4 regions of the Paenibacillus sp. FSL H8-0122 genome follow, and region 1 is predicted to be linked to each of the others. Evidence: riboswitches for the same ligand, from Rfam matches in the RefSeq annotation. Region 1 holds a riboswitch; each other region holds the start of a gene.

Region 1 (4,681 bases):
TCACGGTTCCGGTATCCGGCAGCGTAAGGCCGCCGATGATATGGAACAGCGTGCTTTTCCCGCAGCCGGACGGGCCGACAATGGAGACGAATTCCTGCGGCTCCACGGTCAGGGACACCTGATCCAGAACCTGCGTCTCCCGGCGGCGGTGCTGGAACGACTTGCTGATGCCGCTGACTTCGAGCGCAGGCGGCACACTCCGTGTACCCAGGCGTCTATCTCCGTCTGCCTTCTCCAGTTCAATCCTCGTAAGCTCAGACACTTCGTCCAGCCTCCTTCAGTTCATTATGGTTACTTCCGTTTTGGATGATTCTTCCGTACACGTTAAGCTTCCTTGCGCGGCTTCCAGCGCACCAGCCATCTCTCCAGCAGGGCAATGAGCGCGAATAATACGAGACTCAGCAGCACGATAATGGCGATGGCCACGAACATCCGGTCCGCACGGTAAGAGGCCTTCTGCAGTAGCATATAGTAGCCGATCCCTTTGTCGGCGCCGATCCATTCGGCCACCACTGCGCCCATCACCGCATAGGTGGCGGAGATTTTGAGCCCGGAGAACAGGGAGGGCAAGGAGCCGGGAAGCTCCAGCCGGGTGAAGATCTGCCACTTGCCCGCACCGGCCATCTTCATATAGTTCATCATCACCCGGTCGCTTTGGGCCAGTCCGCCCATGGCTGCAACAGCTACGGGGAAGAAGCAGACGAGGGTGATCAGGATGATTTTGGGCAGCAGGCCGAAGCCGAACCAGATAATCAGCAGCGGGGCCAGCGCAATGGAGGGCACATTCTGGCTGAGGATCAGCAGCGGATAGATCGCCCGCTTGACCCAGGGCAGCAGATGCAGCAGCAAGGCGGTGAGCAGGCCGATGCCTGTGCCGACCGGGAAGCCGATCAGGGTCAGCCGCAGCGTGGCGGCGGTGTGCTCCCAGATCCCGGAGGCGTTGTTCTTCGATTCACGCGCGATATCCGACGGGCTGGGCAACTGGTAAGCCGGGATGTCGAACAGCATGACCGATAGCTGCCATATCCCGACAAAAAAGAGGACCGCCACAAAGGGCGGCCACACTAGCTTCCAGGTGCTTCTCACGGCCGGTATTTCTCCGTCAGCTTATCCATGCTGATGCCGCCCGGATTATGGGCGATCTTGATCTGTGAGATGACACTAGGACTGCCGGAAGCGATCAGCGCCTCATGCATGTCACGCACAATATCCAGCAGCTCGGACAGCTCGCCTTCCATGGTAGTCTCCAGCGGATTCACCTGATGCTTCACGCCTGACTTTTGAATGACCTCTATAGCCTTGTCTACGTAAGGGATGGAATCCTCGTTGTTCGGTGTCTTGGGAATTACCTGAATGCTGAGCAGTGTGTTAGCCATGATCAATCATTCCTTTCAAGTTAGGTATAAGATTCCCGCCATGCGGGCTCATTATGATTCCGGCAAAAATTCATTCGTGAACGTACTCTCCGCATCCAGCGGCTTATCCAGCAGCTTCAGGCCGTACATCCAGTCGGCGTAATTCTTCCAGATCTCAAGCTTCTGCTCACCCCAGCGCGGGGCGTCGTCCTTGTATTTCGGGCTAAGCCATTTCTGGCTGGCCAGCACCAGCTTGGGGTCCAGATCAGGTACAGCATCGGACAAGACCGTCGCGGCTTCTTCCGGGTTATCGATAGCGTACTGATATCCCTTGGACGTAGCCTTCAGGAAGGCCTTCACCACTTCAGGATGCTCGGCGATCTCCTTCTCGCTGGTGGTCAGCACCGGTGTGTAGTAATCCAGCTGCGGAGCGTAATCCTTCAGATACAGCATATCCAGCGGCTCCCCGCGCAGCTCCGCTTCCACGCCGGTCCAGGCATAGAAGATCCAGGCGAAGTCAATATCCCGCTTCACAGCTGTAAAAAAGTCCGCTTCGCCGATATTCACCAGCTTCACCTTGGAGACATCCCCGCCTTCGGGGTCCATGATCGCTTTCATGGCAGCCTGCTCCGCAGGGGAGCCCCAGCCTCCGTACGTTTTGCCTTCAAAATCCTTCGGCGTCTTGATATTGCGGTCCTTCGGAGCCGCGAAGCCCGAGGTATTATGCTGAATGATTGCAGCAATCGATACCAGCGGCACATCCTGCAGACGGGCCAGGGTCAGCGCCTCCTGGGCGCTGATGCCGAACTGGGCTTCACCAGAAGTGACCATTGTGTCGGAACCGGCAGCACCAGGCTGTACAATCTGCACATCAAGACCTTCCTCCGCGTAATAGCCCAGCTCCTTGGCAGCATACAGGCCGGTATGATTCGTGTTCGGCGTCCAGTCCAGGGCAATCTTGACCGGGGTCAGAGCCTTAGGTGCATCCGTGGGTGCGGCTGCGGTTGCATCAGGTGCAGCCGTGCTGTTACCGGCAGCAGGTGCGCTGGCCCCCGCATTGCCGCTGTTGTTCCCGCCGCCACATCCCGCGACCGCGAGAACCAGCATGGAGCTGATCAGCAGCAGTCCTGTTTTTTTGACTCCCATTTCTCTTTTTCTCTCCTTCCAGCAACCCCTGGTCTTCAGAGCTTACAGAAACCCTATTCCTGTACATCCTTAGAATCAAAAAAGCGTCCCGATGATCGGGACGCCAGTGACTTGCGTGAGGGGATTCAGCTTCAGTACCGCTCAAGGCACTGTGCTGAATGAAGATTCCTACGCTGGCATTATCCAGATCAGGTGTAAGGGTCAGTATCTTGTGGGATACAATCTCAGCCGGCCAATTCCAGCACCCCTGGTTCTATAAAGTTCACGGGTATTGCTATGTTCTTACGGTGTATTATAGACGGCAGTCCTGCCGTTGTCCACCCTCTGTGTCTTAATCCCTCGTATAATGCCGCTTCTTGCGGCGGCTGCGGATGCCGTTCCAGATCTCTCTCAGCGTTAAGCCGACACTGACGGTGATCCCGGAGAAGGTCAGGAACAGAGCCAGATACTCGAACGCGGAGTACTCCAGCATTTTACTCCAGTCGATCTGGCCCTTCAGATCCTCGATGACCTGATTCATCCCGTATATCCCGCTGATGACCGTGAATACCGTGAGCACCATCAGGAGTGTATCCCGCCGTTTGGCCTGGAATTTGTCCTGGTACTGGAACAGGTCATTCAGGGTCATTTTCACCTCATCGAACAAGGCATCATTGCCATACACCTTACGCAGCTGAAAAAAAATCTCCCGCCCCTGCGACTGCGAGATCAGCTCCAGAAAATAGAATTTGGCCGAGAATTTGTTGATCAGGAAGATCAGATTCTCGATCTCGTCGTTGTCGTGGTTGATGCGCAGCCGGGAGTGGAGGTTGGCGAGCTTCAGCAGCACGATTTTATGAAAAATACTCAGCAGCATTCCGTAATAATACTCGCCGTACATCTGGCTGATCAGCTGGGCGGCAATCTCCGGCTTCGCCCGGCTCACGCAGCAGAAGGTCTGCTCATTGGTCATATAGTAGGTGTCCGGCCCCCAGCGGCTATAGCAATGCTCCCGGGTATACTGCTTGATATAGTCTGGATCACTTGCGCTCATATAGGGGGTGCCGTCGATGCTCAGACCGTCCACTTGGGAGGCCCGGTAGAGCAGCTCGACACTGATCTCTTCCTCATCCTCCGGGAGATTAACGCCGTAGAAGGCCTGCACCAGCATCCGTTCATCGACGAAGAAGGGCAGGGTCTCGAAATAATTGCCATTCGTCTCTGCAGGATCGAGATACGGCTCCAGCCCGGCTGCCAGATGCCTGAACACGAAGTCCTCTACCCGGGCAAAAGACTTCTTATGACAATGGATGAAGGTATGCTCATCCTGAAAGCTTACATCCTCCAGGTTGCGGAACCGGTCGGCGAATTCGAGCACCATGCTGAAGGGGAGATTCTCCTCCTCAATAGCCACTCTTACCGTCAGGAAGCCCAGCTCGAACGGGCAGAGGAACACATCGGTCGACAGCACGTGGAAGGGAATCGTCTGGAAGGGCATTTGCAGCCCGCACAGCAGATCATTGGCCCGGGAAAAGCGGCGGAAGGAATCCCTGTCCTTCTCACGCGGAAACAAGACATGAGCGGCAAACGGAAGATAGCTGCGCTCCATTTTCTCATGGGATACACAGTGATTCTCTCCATAATAGGAATGCTCCAGTTCTTTGTTCTCCAGAAAAAAACGCGTAAATCCATCCTCCTGAAGACTCTCAATCAGCTCTTGATCGACTTCCGCCTTAATCGAAAAGGGGAAAATGAATTGCAGCAAGGCGGTATGCAGAGTGGGCTCGGAATGCGGTATAGCCATGGGTGGGTTCCATCCTTATTCGCAGAATACGGACCTTGTAGCTTCAATTACCCAATTCTCCAGGCGGTTACGCTCAGCACGAATAACAGCGCGGCAAAAGCGGCCAAAAGTCCCGAGGTCTGGGCGATCTGCAGATGATCCATGGACCAGCCGGTCAGCAGCGGCAGTACTGCGCCGCCAATTCCGCCGGAGGCGATCATAATGCTGGGCGTCGATTCTTCCGCGCCGGGCAGCAGCTTACTGGAGAAGACCAGCGCGATCGAGAAGATGCCGGACATGAACAGGCCAAGCAGCAGGATGATCGCAAAAGCGGCAAGCCGGTGACCGGCGAACGGGAAAATAACGAGCAGCAGCAAAGCGGCAAAGCAGCTGACGAGCACATAGATGCGGTAGGAAA
Region 2 (4,681 bases), 1.9 Mb from region 1:
ACATAGCCACGACTCTGTGGGCCTTCCATTCTTCAAAAGCAAGCTTCAAGGCCAGCTGCGCCGCTTCGGTGCAGTAGCCTTGCCCCCGGTATTCTGGGAAAAGGCTGTAGCCCAGCTCCCAGCTTTCGCGCTCTTTTACATACCAATGTATACTCAGTTCCCCTACAAGGGTTGCCTCCGGGGAAGCCAGCCTTATCAGGAATTGTCTATGCCAATCGCTATGGATTCGTTCCGTCACAGTCTTCCGGACTGCATCCTTGTCGGTTGGAAGCATATCCTCGAAGGGCCAGAGTGAAGCGCTCATTTCCAGATCTGTGATGAAATCGATATCGTCCCGGGTGACCGGAGATAGTGTGACTCTTGCATTCATTGTGTGATACCCTCCTGCTAGTATGATTTCGATACGATCTTGCCGTTGTTCCCCACAAAGTATAGGACATTCCCCCTAGCGGATATAGATAATATTCTTTTTGGAAACGTTCGTTGCTTACCGTACTATCGTTCCGCTATAGGTGCAGGCGAATCAAGATTGGTTGTTTGGGCGGCTGCCAAGTGTGGTAAGTAACATAACGTACAGCCAAGCAGGCACACTGCCTGATGCATAAACACCAGACCTTAAGCCATGCTAACATGATTGATCAACAATACTGTGGACAGCGAAAGGAGAATGGATTATGCCAGACACTAGCAAGCAACCTGTCAAAACTTTACCACCGCAGGTGCAGGATCAGCGCCCCGGAATTGAGAGTGAGATGAACCCGCTTCCGGAGTTTGAGACACCGGCGTACAAGGCAGCAGGCAAGCTGCTGGGCAAGGCTGCGCTCATTACCGGAGGCGACAGCGGGATCGGGCGTGCGGTTGCCGTTCATTTTGCCAAGGAGGGCGCGGATGTGGTGATCTCCTACTTGAACGAGCATGAGGATGCGGAAGAGACCAAACGCCAGGTGGAGCAGGAGGGCAGAACGTGTATTCTGATCGCCGGGGATATCGGGGACGAATGCTTCTGTCAGAGCTTGATTCGTCAAACCGTTGAAGGACTCGGCAAGCTTGACATCCTGATTAACAATGCGGCGGAGCAGCATCCGCAGGATCATATTGAGGACATTACGGCGGAGCAGCTGGAGCGTACGTTCCGGACGAATATTTTCTCCATGTTCTATCTGACCAAGGCCGCCATGCCTCATCTGAAAAAAGGTGCTACGATCATTAACACCACCTCCATCACGGCGTATCGCGGCAGCCCGCAGCTGCTGGACTATTCGTCCACCAAGGGAGCCATTCTCAGCTTCACCCGGTCACTGTCGATGAATCTGGCGGATAAGGGTATCCGCGTGAATGCGGTAGCGCCCGGACCGATCTGGACCCCGCTGATCCCGTCAACCTTTGACGCTAAGAAGGTCAGTGAGTTCGGCGGCACTCAGCCGATGAAGCGCCCGGGACAGCCTGAAGAGCTGGCACCGGCGTATGTGTACCTGGCCTCGGACGATTCCTCCTATGTGAGCGGACAGGTGATGCATGTGAACGGCGGCGAGGTTGTGAACGGATGATGGGTGCAGAATAAGATCTGGATGCAGATTCGTGTGCAACATATAAATTCTATTTTAAAAAAGCCTAACCGCTTGCCGGCAGGCTTTTTTTCAGCGCTTGTAACTATTACAATATATTTCCGTCTATTTAGATAATTTGATATGAAAGGGGATTGGGATGCTTAGAAAAAAAGGATTCATTCTATCTGCAGCGGGGATTTTAGTTTTTCTGGTAGTGTTCATTTATTTGACTCCTTTTGCAGGGAGACTTGTGGCAAATACAAGATTGGAAGGAAATGCAAAAAGCATTGGGATTAGAATTACACAGGAATCGCCACCGCTACCCCTTGTTACTTCCGGAAAAACCCAAATTCCGGTTACCCAAGGCAGCTATTGCTGGGGAAAATTAGGATGTGCGGATTATACAGGAGGACAATCCATGGTACAGGGGGTTACTCCCACTGTTATAGCCCCTGAGGGGAGGATTGATGTTGCTTTTACTTATAAACCGGCACCCGGCGGATTAACCGTTCAGCAATTTGTCGATGATAAAGAAGTGCAAATTCCATTGAAGAACGGCTCTTTTAATGCTCCAAAAGAACATGGCGTTTATTACTACGGCATATCAGCATTCTGGACAACCGAGGATGGTAAATTTTCAGAAGGGAGTTCATCCGTGGTTTTTGTAATTGAAGTAAAATCTACGAAAGAATAGCCCTAACAGAAATAATATGCTAATATACAACAAGCAAGACGAAACAACCGCATAGAACGATCACTAGGGGTGCCGCAAGGCTGAGACGGGCGTAGTTGTCCGGACCCTTTGAACCTGATCTGGTTTATACCAGCGTAGGGAAGTGGAGAACGAATAATGCAGCGGGGGTATACGGCTAATCACGGTATTCCTGCTTTTATTCCAGACTGCTTCCTTTACGGGGAGCGGTCTTTTTTGTGTTGCGGGGTGGTGCAGAGCGGGCTTGGAGCAGACGGGAGGCGAAAGAGTGTTGTATGAGATTCATGCGGTCTCGGACGGGCGGCTGCCGCCTGAAGCGCTCGCCGAATGGGCCGTGGCGGTACATTCTATAGTGGATTATATCCACCTCCGCGAAAAAGCCATGCCCGCCCGGGAACTGCTGGCGGCGGCGCAGCAGATGCTTCAGGCCGGGGTTCCGCCTTCGAAGCTGGTCATTAATGACCGGATCGATGTTGCCCTGGCTGCAGGGGCAGGCGGTGTACAGTTAGCCTGGCACAGTCTTCCTCCAGCCGCAGTGCGCGGCCTTGCGCCGGACCTGCGGATCGGCAGATCGGTACACTCGCGGGAAGAGGCGGCGGAGGCTGGAAGGCAGGGAGCAGACTTCTGCCTCTACGGGCATGTGTTCCCGACGGCCTGTAAGCCGGGACAGCAGGCACGCGGACTTGCGCAGCTGGCAGAGGCCGTCCGCTGGAGCTGCATCCCGCTGATTGCCATCGGCGGCATAACACCGGGCAATGCCGGAGCGGTTCTGGCTGCGGGGGCAGCCGGCATTGCTGTCATGTCGGGGATCTGCGGAGCCCCGGACCCGGTGGCAGCGGCCCGGGCGTACAGGGAAGCGGTCCACAGGGCAGCAGAGCTGGCTGAAGCGCTGGATATGGCTCAAGCACAGGGTACAGCAGGAGGTGAACAGGCATGAATGTGACCGTTAACGGGAAGAGGCAAAGAATTGAAGAGAGCTGCCGGACACTGGAGGATCTGCTGTCCCGGCCCGAGTGGGCCGGTAAGCTGGTGATTGTCGAGCTGAACGGTGAGCTTGCCGGCAGAGAGGTTTATGGAGAGACACTGCTCAGCGAGGGGGACCGGGTGGAGCTGGTTCATTTTGTAGGCGGAGGCTAAACAAGAAGACTTATTCCAGGAGGCGTTAACATGCAAGACTCATTGATGATTGGCGGAGTGACTCTAACCAGCAGACTGTTCATTGGCACCGGAAAATACAGCCGCAACACCCTCATTCCCGAGGTGATTACGCGATCAGGCTCACAGGTCATTACCGTTGCTCTGCGCCGGGTGGACCCGGAGAGCAGTGACAATATTGTCAGCCATATTCCTTCCCACATGACCTTGCTGCCTAATACCTCCGGTGCGCGCACCGCAGAGGAAGCAGTACGGATTGCCCGGCTGGCGAGATCGGCGGGGCTGGGGGACTGGGTGAAGATTGAGGTCATCAACGACCAGAAATATCTGCTGCCGGATAATACCGAGACCATCCGGGCGACCGAGATTCTTGCAGCTGAGGGCTTCGTGGTGCTGCCGTATATGAGTCCTGACCTGTCCGCCGCCCTGCGGCTGAAGGCAGCGGGGGCTGCGGCCGTGATGCCGCTGGGAGCGCCGATCGGGTCCAACCGCGGACTGCAGACCAAGGAACTGATCCGCATTCTAATCTCCGAGACGGAGCTGCCGGTGATCGTGGATGCCGGAATCGGCAGACCGTCCGAGGCGGCTGAGGCGATGGAGATGGGGGCCGCAGCGGTGCTGCTTAATACAGCGATTGCCACCGCCTCAGATCCGCTGCTGATGGCAGAAGCCTTCCGTGACGCGGTAGCTGCAGGGCGCAAGGCTTATCTCGCTGGACTAGGGCCCGTAGAGGAGACGGCGGCAGCCTCTTCACCGTTGACCGGGTTCTTGGCCTGACAGATGGAATAGGGAGGAGAGAACGGTTATGAGCTTTTATGAGACGATGACCCGGCTGGAGCAGCTTCCTTACGGAACGCTATGGAGCCGCTATACGGCAGAGGAGGTGAAGCGTGCGCTTCGTGCAGAGCGGGTCGATGAAGAGGGGCTGATGGCCCTGCTGTCACCGGCAGCGGAGCCTTATCTGGAGGAGATGGCGCAGAAGGCGCACCGGTTAACGCGTACGCATTTCGGCCATGTGATGCAGCTGTTTACACCGATGTATCTGGCTGATTTTTGCGTGAATCACTGCACGTATTGCAGCTTCAGTTCTATCTATGATTTTCCGCGCAAAAAGCTGACGCTGGAGCAGGTCGCCCGGGAAGCAGAGATCATCGCAGCCACGGGCCTGCGCCACATTCTGATCCTGACCGGAGAATCCCGGAGTGACAGTCCGGCCGGTTATGTGAGGGACTGCGTGAACGTGCTGCGCCGCTATTTCTCTTCCGTC
Region 3 (4,681 bases), 2.9 Mb from region 1:
TATTAATAAGGAAGATCCAGCGCCAGGAATGGTATTCAACCAGCCAGCCCGACAATACCGGACCAATAGCCGGAGCGAACAGAACGGGAATGCCCATAATGCCCATGACTACGCCGACCTTACTTTTGGGAGCCAGTCTGTATACATAGGCCATTCCGACAGGGAGCACACAGCCGCCACCCAGTCCCTGAATAACCCGGAAAACAATCAGCCACTCGGCGCTGCTTGGTGTAGCGCACAGAATCGAGCCTATCGTGAACACAACTACCGCCGTCAGGAAGACCGTCTTGGCCCCGAACCGGTCAGACAGCCAGCCGGACAGCGGAATAACGGAAGCCTGGGCCAGCATATATCCGGTAACTACCCACTGCAGCGTATGCAGATCCGTCTTGAAATCCACCACCAGCCTGGACAAGGCTACGTTCATCGCCGTACTGTCCAGCACAACCATAAATACTCCTGCAATAATAGCCAGCAGCGGAACCAGAATGCCGGACAGCCGGAAATCGGCTTCCTGCTTCAAGGTCTGATCCATGTCTCTTCTCCTCCTGAGCTGTCCGCGTTCTAGATTGACCTGCGGGCAGATTGTTCTATATAATGAGTGAACGGACAACTGTCCGTAAGCGCAATTCATAGTCTACGGACAATTGTCCGTTGTGTCAATTCTTTTCTGAAAGGGGTTCTCATGAAAAAGCCAGACACCGATGCTGCACAGCTCCCGCGCTCAGCTCCGCAAGCCATAGAATCCGCCCCGCCCGAGTCCGCCGATCCTTATGTACAGCGGATTCTTGAAGCTGCCCGCCAGTTGTTCACCGAGAGCGGTCTTGAGGCGGTCAGCATGTACAGCATTGCCAAGCGGGCAGGCATAGGACAAGGCTCCCTGTACCGCCGTTTCACGGACAAGGGTGAGATTTGTTCTGCACTGCTGAAGGGCAGCGCAGATCAATTCCTGTCCGGACTGGAGCAGCAGGTCGCAGCTAGTGCCGGTGAAGCTCCGGCTCTCGCTCAGCTGCAGAGCAGCATTGAGCAGATTGCCGATTTCATTGAGCAGTATGCCGAGCTGCTGAATATGATCAAAGCCGAGTTCACCGGCAAGAAGCAGCTGACCCAGTTTGAGCATCCTTTTTTTCAGCGGCTGGGGGTGATGATGACAGAGCTGCTTCAACGCGCTGCGGCGGGCGGTGAGCTGATTGACATTGATCCGGCCTTTGCGGCCACAGCCTTAATCTCTGTCCTCAGCCCCGATCTGTACCTGTATGAGCAGAAGCGGCACCATTCCTCCAAGCTGGACATCTCCCGGGGCATCGTCACCTTGTTTGTGACCGGTCTGGCGAAGCGCTGACCGCCTGATCTTTACAAGACAGGAATTTGTGGTATATTAAGTAGCAATTACGAATTCAATAGCAACATTATTCACTAGGGGAGTCGGCCGACTGAGACGGAGCTTAAGCTCCGGACCCTTTGAACCTGATCTGGATCATACCAGCGGAGGGAAGTGGAGCAGAATGTATCAGTGGTTCCCGTCACAGGGCCGCAGCTGACTGTACCTTCCGCCCCATTCATTCCTCCGGGAATGAATGGGGCTTTTTTGTGCTCACCGCAGTATCTATATCAATCCGGGGAGGCTTCGTACATAGTCTTATGATCAACATTAGCAATCTATCCTATGCTTTCGGGACGGGCTCGTCCCGTACCCCAGTCTTCTCAGGGCTATCCATGAATGTGCAGCGCGGCGAATTCATTTCTGTCGTAGGCGGAAGCGGATGCGGCAAAAGCACCTTGTTCAAAATCATCGCCGGCCTGCTGGAGCCGGACAAAGGCAGGATTACGCTGAACGGAGCCGAGTCCGCTGCAGCAGCGAAGAGGCTGGGCAGTGTGGCCTACATGCCGCAGCAGGATCTCCTCCTGCCTTGGCGCACCGTGCTGGACAATTGTCTGCTGCCTTGGGAACTCAAGCGCAGCCGTCCCAAAGCGGCCGCCGTAGCCGAGATCCGTACCCTGCTGCAACGCTTCGGCCTTGAGGGAACCGAAGGGGCTTATCCCCAGGAGCTGTCCGGCGGGATGCGCCAGCGCGTGGCGGTCCTCCGCACCGTGGCGGCGGGGAATGATCTGCTGCTGCTCGATGAGCCGTTCGGGGCGCTTGATGCCATTACCAAGCGTTCATTGCAGCGCTGGCTGTTGGAGTTATGGGCAGAGCTGGACAAGACGGTGCTGTTCATCACCCATGATCTGGAGGAGGCTCTGCTGCTCAGTGACAGAATCTATCTAATGACGGGCAGTGGCGGCAGCGGGATGCAGGAATTCCCAGCCGGTCTCCCCCGCCCGCGTCATCACAGTCTGAACTATGAGCCGCAGTTCGCCGCCCTGCGCCAGGAATTGGAGCTGAAGCTATATGAGAACCGCCGCTCCTAGAAGATTGCTCCAGCATTACGGTCCGGCTGCCCTGCTCGCCCTGCTGACGCTTGCAGTCTGGGAGACTGTAGCCCGGCTGGGCCTGGTTCCTCCCTTCATCCTTCCGGCTCCGTCTGCGGTGTGGATGGCATTGATGGAAGAGCGCCATCTATTGTTCGGGGTACATCTGCCCGCCACACTGCTTGAAGTGCTCACAGGCTTCGCACTATCCGTGGTCTGCGGCAGCCTGCTGGGAATCGCCATGCATCTGTTCCGTCCGCTGGCCAAGGCGCTGTACCCGCTGCTGATTATCAGCCAGACGGTTCCGCTGATCGCCCTCTCTCCCCTGTTCATCATGTGGTTCGGCTACACCCTGTGGAGCAAGGTCGCCGTTGTCTTCCTGACCGCCTTCTTCCCGGTGGTCATCGGCACCTATGACGGGTTGTCCAAGAACACGGACGCTTACCGGGAGCTGCTGCTGACATATGGCGCGAACCGCTGGCAGATTCTCGGGAAGGTGGGCGTTCCGCTGGCTTTACCCTCTTTTTTCTCCGGACTGAAGCTGTCGGCTGTGTACTGTGTGATCGGTGCAACCATCGGTGAATGGCTTGGGGGCAGCCAGGGGCTGGGCTATTTCAGCCGCAGAATGGCCGGGAATCTGCAGAGCGCCAAGATGTTCGCCGCTGTTGTCTTATTATCCCTGCTCGGTATCCTGCTGTTTCTGGCAGTCGCCGCGCTGGAGAAGATTATTCTGAAGAAAAGAGGACGTTATTCATGACTACTATCCGCTATACCCGTTATCTGCACCATGCGATTTCAAGGCCAGCCATGCTGCTGTCTGCTCTGCTGCTCTGTATGCTGCCTGTCCTGGCAGGCTGCGCCAATACGAACAGTCCGGCGGCCTCTGGCCCCCCAGCTGCTGCACCCTCTACCTCTGAGGCCAGGGCTAAAGGCGGGGCCCATAAGCTGACGATTATGCTCGACTGGTATCCCAATGCTGTTCACTCTTTTTTGTATGCGGCAGAGGCTGAAGGCTATTTCGCTGAGGAAGGTCTGGAGGTTGAGATTCAGATGCCGGCCGATACCAATGATGCGCTGAAGCTTGTTGCTGCGGGGAAGGTGGATCTGGCACTCAGTTATCAGCCCCAGGTGCTGATGGCACGGGGTGAGCAGATTCCAGTCAAGTCGATTGCCGCGCTGGTGCGTCATCCGCTGAATCATCTCATGGTAGCCGCAGACAGCGGCATTACCCGCCCCGGAGAGCTGTCCGGCAAGCAAGCCGGATATTCCTCCGTCCCGTTGTATGAAGCCATGCTGAACACGATGGTCAAAAGCGACGGCGGGGACCCTTCCTCCCTCAAGCTGGTGGATGTCGGCTATGAGCTGATCCCTGCTCTCTCCACCGGACGGGTGGATGGCATTATGGGCGGGTTCATCAACCATGAGCAGCTGATTCTGGAGCAGGAAGGCCATCCGGTCCGCTCCTTCAATCCCGTGGATTACGGGGTCCCGGATTATTATGAGCTGGTGCTGGTCGCCAGTGAGCAGGGACTGCAGGATTCACAGGGCTTTTATCAGAAATTCGTGGATGCCATCAGAAAAGGCCAGCAGTATACTGCCGGTCACCCGGATGAAGCGCTGAAGCTGCTGCTTGCCCATCAGGAGGATACCGCACCGCTGGATGAAGCCATTGAACAGCGCAGTCTGGAGATCCTGCTGCCGCTGATGGATGCCGGTTCCCAGCCCTTCGGCTATCAGGACAGTGCTTCATGGGAGAAGGTGAACCAGTGGCTGAGCGAGAACGGTCTGCTGGATGCAGAAGTGGATGTTAAGAATGCTTTTATTAATTTTTAAAATATACCTACAGGAGGAATTCATATGTCTTATCTGTCCAAAGTACGCCAAGCGAACCCGCTGGTGCATAATATCACGAATATCGTAGTCGCTAACTTCACAGCGAACGGGCTGCTGGCTCTGGGAGCCTCGCCGTTCATGGCCGATGCCATCGAAGAAGTAGCAGATGTCGCCGCCATGTCCGGGGCAGTGGTGCTGAACATTGGCACGTTGAATGAATCCGCCATCGCTTCCATGATCGAGGCAGGGAAGGCTGCGAACCGCCACCAGGTGCCGCTCGTGCTTGATCCCGTTGGAGCTGGAGCTACCGCCTACCGCACGGACGTTACGGCGGGGCTGCTCCGTGAGCTTCAGCTTACTGCCCTGCGCGGCAATGTGGCCGAGGTTGCCAATGTGGCCGGGGAGAGCTGGGCCAGCAAAGGCGTGGATGCCGGAG
Region 4 (4,681 bases), 330 kb from region 1:
GCAGCCAAGCTGGACCCTGCTTCCGCTGTCCCGGCGTTCTTCCTGTCCCAGCTCCAGCAGGCCCGGGCAGAAGGACAGCCTATGCCTGCAGTCAGCTATAACTATCAGCTGCCCTTCCAGGAGCAGCTGAAGCAGTGGAAGGGCAATACGGGCAGATTCACTGAAGAAGTGCGGAATAATCCGCTGCTGCGCGCCTCGTTCTTCTGGGCGCTGCGCTACGGCGATTCCGCTACGAAGCTTCAGGTGACCGAGGCTCTCCGCTGGATTGAGGACGAGGAGATGTCCGAGGTACTGCGCGGAGTTCTGGAGCAGGAGCCGCTGAAGGAGGACCGCCTGCAGGAGGCGGCATTGTTCAGCCTTCAGCGGCTGATCGGGGAGAACCTGAATGAAGCCGGCGGCTCGCCCGGCGAAGAGCAGGAGCCTGCGGCTGCTCCCGGACCCAAGGGGATGCTGCCCGGAACCGGCGGCTTATCGCCGTCCACTACCCGTATTTGAAGCAATTGCTGTTGTAAGAACACCTACTTGTAAGGAGGCCAATGTAATGTACAAAACGATTGTAATCGGAACAGGCCCGGCCGGGCTGACTGCCGCGATTTATCTGGCGCGTGCGAACCTGAGCCCGCTGGTCATTGAAGGCTTGCAGCCGGGTGGACAACTGACAACGACGACAGAAGTGGAGAACTTTCCAGGCTTCCCTGAAGGGATTCTGGGTCCGGACCTGATGGACAATATGCGCAAGCAGGCGGAACGCTTCGGCGCTGAATTCAAGAACGGCTGGGTGGAGTCGGTGGACTTCTCACAGCGCCCGTTCAAGGTAACCGTGGACGGGATGGGTGTACTGGAAGCAGAATCAGTTATTATTTCAACCGGGGCCTCTGCAAGATATCTGGGCATCCCGGGCGAGCAGGAGAATGTGGGACGCGGGGTCAGCACCTGTGCGACCTGTGACGGCTTCTTTTTCCGTAATAAAAAGATTGTCGTCGTCGGCGGCGGAGACTCCGCCATGGAGGAAGCCAGCTTCCTGACCCGCTTTGCGTCCAGCGTAACGCTGGTTCACCGCCGTCCCGAGCTGCGGGCCTCGAAGATCATGCAGGACCGGGCGCGTGACAACAGTAAGGTAACCTGGGCCTTGAACCGCACACCGGTTGAAGTAACGGTAGGAGAGACCGGAGTGAAGGGCCTTACGGTGCTTAATAATGAGACAGGTCTGACAGAGCTGGTAGAAGCAGACGGCGTGTTCGTAGCGATTGGACACACACCGAACACAGCCTTCTTGGGCGGGCAAATCAACACGGATGCTAATGGCTATATCGTGGTGAACCCGGGTACCACCGAGACCAACATCCCAGGCGTATTCGCCTGCGGCGATGTGCAGGATACGCGTTACCGTCAAGCGATATCGGCAGCAGGGACCGGCTGTATGGCCGCCATGGATGCTGAGAAGTTCCTGGAAGGCACGATGGTGCACGACTGGAGCGAATCGCTGGACAAATAACGGGTTTACAACAATTACCCAAACTGGTAGAATGCATTTAATTAGATAAGATACCCACTAGGGGAGCCTGAATAGGCTGAGACGGGAAAATTGAATTTCCGGACCCTTGAACCTGATCTGGATCATACCAGCGTAGGAAAGTGGAGTCGGACCTTTTTTGAATACAGTCTTATTTGGCTGTTCCTTTAATAAAGCCGCTCCAGGTGGAGCGGCTTTTTGACTTGCAGGAATCTATAGATTCTTCAGCTCAATCTGCTGCGTGACCTCTTATCTGATGAGTGTACAGAGCGAAGAGGAGGAGATTGAAATGACAGGAATGCTCAAGAACGAAGAGGTGAATCTTTCCGGATTCCCCGCGAGCCGTAAAGTGTATGTGGAGGGCTCACGCCCGGATATCCGGGTTCCGATGCGGGAGATCAGCCTCAGCAGAACCGAAGGCGTTGCCGGGGAAGAGGACAATGCTCCGCTGCGGGTCTATGACACAAGCGGTATGTACACGGATGCCGCGGAGGAGACGGACATTCGGAGGGGACTGCCGCCGCACCGTTCATGCTGGATTGAGGAACGCGGCGATTCGGAGGAATACACCGGAAGAGCCGTCCGGCCGGAGGATAACGGAATCCGCAGAGAAGGGGCTGCCGCAGAAGCTCATCCAGGACTGTGCAGGAATCCCCGGCGGGCCTATGCAGGCGGCAATGTGACCCAGCTGTATTATGCAAGGCAAGGGATCATAACACCGGAAATGGAGTATATTGCGATCCGTGAGAATATCCGGCCGGAGTTCGTAAGGGATGAGGTGGCCGCAGGCCGCGCCATCATTCCGGCCAATATCAATCACCCGGAGAGTGAGCCGATGATTATCGGCCGTAACTTCCTCGTGAAGATCAATGCGAACATCGGAAATTCTGCGGTCACTTCTTCTATTGAAGAAGAGGTGGAGAAGATGCGGTGGGCAACCCGCTGGGGGGCAGATACCATCATGGATCTCTCCACCGGCTCTAAGATCCATACCACCCGGGAGTGGATAATCCGCAATTCTCCTGTGCCGGTCGGGACAGTGCCCTTATACCAGGCGCTGGAGAAGGTGAACGGCATAGCCGAGGACTTAACCTGGGAGCTCTACCGTGACACGCTGATTGAGCAGGCGGAGCAGGGAGTGGATTACTTCACCATTCATGCCGGGGTACTGCGGCGCTATATTCCGCTGACTGCCCGGAGAATGACCGGCATCGTATCCCGGGGCGGATCGATTATGGCCGCCTGGTGCCTGGCTCATCAGCAGGAGAACTTCCTGTACACACACTTCGAGGATATATGTGAGATTATGAAGACGTATGATGTGGCCTTCTCGCTGGGGGATGGCCTGCGTCCCGGCTCTATCGCCGATGCCAATGATGAAGCTCAGTTCGCCGAGCTGGAGACACTGGGAGAACTGACGCTACTAGCCTGGAAGCACGATGTTCAGGTCATGGTCGAAGGTCCGGGCCATGTGCCGCTGCACAAGATTAAGGAGAATATGGACAAGCAGCTTGAGATCTGCCACGAAGCCCCTTTCTATACCCTCGGCCCGCTGACTACGGATATTGCACCCGGCTATGATCACATCACTTCGGCCATCGGGGCAGCGATAATCGGGGGGCTCGGGACGGCGATGCTGTGTTACGTTACACCTAAGGAGCATTTAGGCCTGCCTGACAAGAATGATGTGCGCGAAGGCGTCATTACCTATAAAATCGCTGCACATGCCGCAGACCTCGCCAAGGGACATCCGGGGGCGCAGGACCGGGATGATGCGCTGTCCAAGGCGCGGTTCGAGTTCCGCTGGCGCGACCAGTTCCATCTCTCCCTCGACCCGGAACGGGCGCTCGCGTATCATGACGAGACCCTTCCGGCAGAGGGGGCAAAGCAGGCGCATTTCTGCTCGATGTGCGGTCCTAAATTCTGCAGCATGCGGATTTCGCATGATATCCGTAATTCTCATAGATGGAGCAAATCACTGTAATTTAGCTGCTAATATAGCGGAATCGCAACATTCTTAGGCTATCTCCCAAGCTGAAAGGCTTGCGGGGATAGTCTTTTTATAGTTAGTGATTACAATCACAATTCACCTCTGTGACCTATGCTAAGCTGTTGCTTGAGAAGAGTTCTCATTAGTGAGGTGTGCAAAAGGATGAGCAAAGCGTTGAAGCTGGATGAATCGGTCTTTGAGCTGGTAACCAGGCACCCGGAAGTGGTGGAGATCATGGTGGAGCTGGGATTCCGTGATATTGCGAAGCCTGGAATGCTGCAGACCGCAGGACGGTTCATGACCCTGTCTAAAGGAATGAAGTTAAAGAAAATAGAGCTGGAAACCGTTCGGCTGGCCTTTTGGCAGCATGGTTTCGAGATTATAGAATAGAAGGAGAGATTGCGATGAGCGAACTGATTAATAACCGCGAGGTCGATGTGCCGGAACAGACACGCCGCCAGGCTATGCTGAGAGAGATCATCAAGGAGCTGCATGCGGGCAAAAGCGTGGAGGAGGTCAAGGCGCGATTTGAAGAGGCGGTAGGCGATGTTACGGTGGAGGAAATCTCCGCCATGGAGCACTCCCTGATGACCGAGGAAGGCATTCCGGTAGAGGAAGTACAGCGCCTCTGCTCTGTGCATACGGCGATTTTCAAAGGCTCGATTGAACAGATTCACCGTTCTTCTAAGCCCGAGGAGCAGCCCGGTCATCCCGTGCATACGTTCAAGCTGGAGAACCGCGAGATCGAGCGTCTGGTCAACTTCCGGCTGGAGCTGCATGCAGATAAGTTCAAGAAGAACGCCAGCGAGGAGATTATTTTCAAGCTGCTGGAGGACCTTAGTCTGCTGCTGGATCTCGACAAGCACTACAGCCGTAAGGAGAATCTGCTGTTCCCTTACCTGGAGAAGTACGGCATATACGGTCCTACGAAGGTAATGTGGGGAGTGGATGACGGAATCCGCAATATGATCAAGGAAGCCAAGAAGGCGCTTAGCGCCTATAACGGGGACAGCGGGCAGATTACAGCCGCACTGGAGGAGATCATTAAGGAAGTCAATGAGATGATCTTCAAGGAAGAGAATATTCTGCTCCCGATGGCGCTGGATAAGCTGACTGAGGATGAGTGGGTCCGGATCGCCCGCGAAAGCGATGAAATCGGCTTCTGCCTGACTGCGCCC

What was found. A riboswitch is a leader RNA that binds a small molecule or an ion and turns the genes downstream of it on or off. The one in region 1 is predicted to bind thiamine pyrophosphate.
Region 2: linked by a shared signal. The riboswitch ahead of NSS64_RS18500 (thiamine phosphate synthase) and the one ahead of NSS64_RS26510 (ABC transporter substrate-binding protein) in region 1 are both predicted to bind thiamine pyrophosphate.
Region 3: linked by a shared signal. The riboswitch ahead of NSS64_RS14590 (ABC transporter ATP-binding protein) and the one ahead of NSS64_RS26510 (ABC transporter substrate-binding protein) in region 1 are both predicted to bind thiamine pyrophosphate.
Region 4: linked by a shared signal. The riboswitch ahead of thiC (phosphomethylpyrimidine synthase ThiC) and the one ahead of NSS64_RS26510 (ABC transporter substrate-binding protein) in region 1 are both predicted to bind thiamine pyrophosphate.

What each region holds. Positions count from the first base shown of each region.
Region 1 covers NZ_JBBOTB010000001.1:6,205,899-6,210,579, reverse strand. The annotation lists gene NSS64_RS26525 (ABC transporter ATP-binding protein) at 1-244, opposite strand, end outside; gene NSS64_RS26520 (ABC transporter permease) at 325-1,086, opposite strand; gene NSS64_RS26515 (thiamine-binding protein) at 1,083-1,376, opposite strand; gene NSS64_RS26510 (ABC transporter substrate-binding protein) at 1,428-2,501, opposite strand; TPP riboswitch at 2,650-2,760, opposite strand; gene NSS64_RS26505 (hypothetical protein) at 2,833-4,284, opposite strand; gene NSS64_RS26500 (MFS transporter) at 4,332-4,681, opposite strand, start outside.
Region 2 covers NZ_JBBOTB010000001.1:4,268,264-4,272,944, reverse strand. The annotation lists gene NSS64_RS18515 (GNAT family N-acetyltransferase) at 1-370, opposite strand, end outside; gene NSS64_RS18510 (SDR family oxidoreductase) at 675-1,547, shown strand; gene NSS64_RS18505 (hypothetical protein) at 1,705-2,241, shown strand; TPP riboswitch at 2,297-2,399, shown strand; gene NSS64_RS18500 (thiamine phosphate synthase) at 2,528-3,196, shown strand; gene thiS (sulfur carrier protein ThiS) at 3,193-3,396, shown strand; gene NSS64_RS18490 (thiazole synthase) at 3,427-4,191, shown strand; gene thiH (2-iminoacetate synthase ThiH) at 4,220-4,681, shown strand, end outside.
Region 3 covers NZ_JBBOTB010000001.1:3,325,647-3,330,327, forward strand. The annotation lists gene NSS64_RS14580 (DHA2 family efflux MFS transporter permease subunit) at 1-535, opposite strand, end outside; gene NSS64_RS14585 (TetR/AcrR family transcriptional regulator) at 686-1,342, shown strand; TPP riboswitch at 1,409-1,511, shown strand; gene NSS64_RS14590 (ABC transporter ATP-binding protein) at 1,642-2,412, shown strand; gene NSS64_RS14595 (ABC transporter permease) at 2,393-3,169, shown strand; gene NSS64_RS14600 (ABC transporter substrate-binding protein) at 3,166-4,245, shown strand; gene thiM (hydroxyethylthiazole kinase) at 4,264-4,681, shown strand, end outside.
Region 4 covers NZ_JBBOTB010000001.1:6,531,776-6,536,456, reverse strand. The annotation lists gene NSS64_RS27845 (tetratricopeptide repeat protein) at 1-495, shown strand, start outside; gene trxB (thioredoxin-disulfide reductase) at 542-1,495, shown strand; TPP riboswitch at 1,545-1,651, shown strand; gene thiC (phosphomethylpyrimidine synthase ThiC) at 1,803-3,497, shown strand; gene NSS64_RS27830 (DUF1858 domain-containing protein) at 3,666-3,893, shown strand; gene NSS64_RS27825 (DUF438 domain-containing protein) at 3,908-4,681, shown strand, end outside.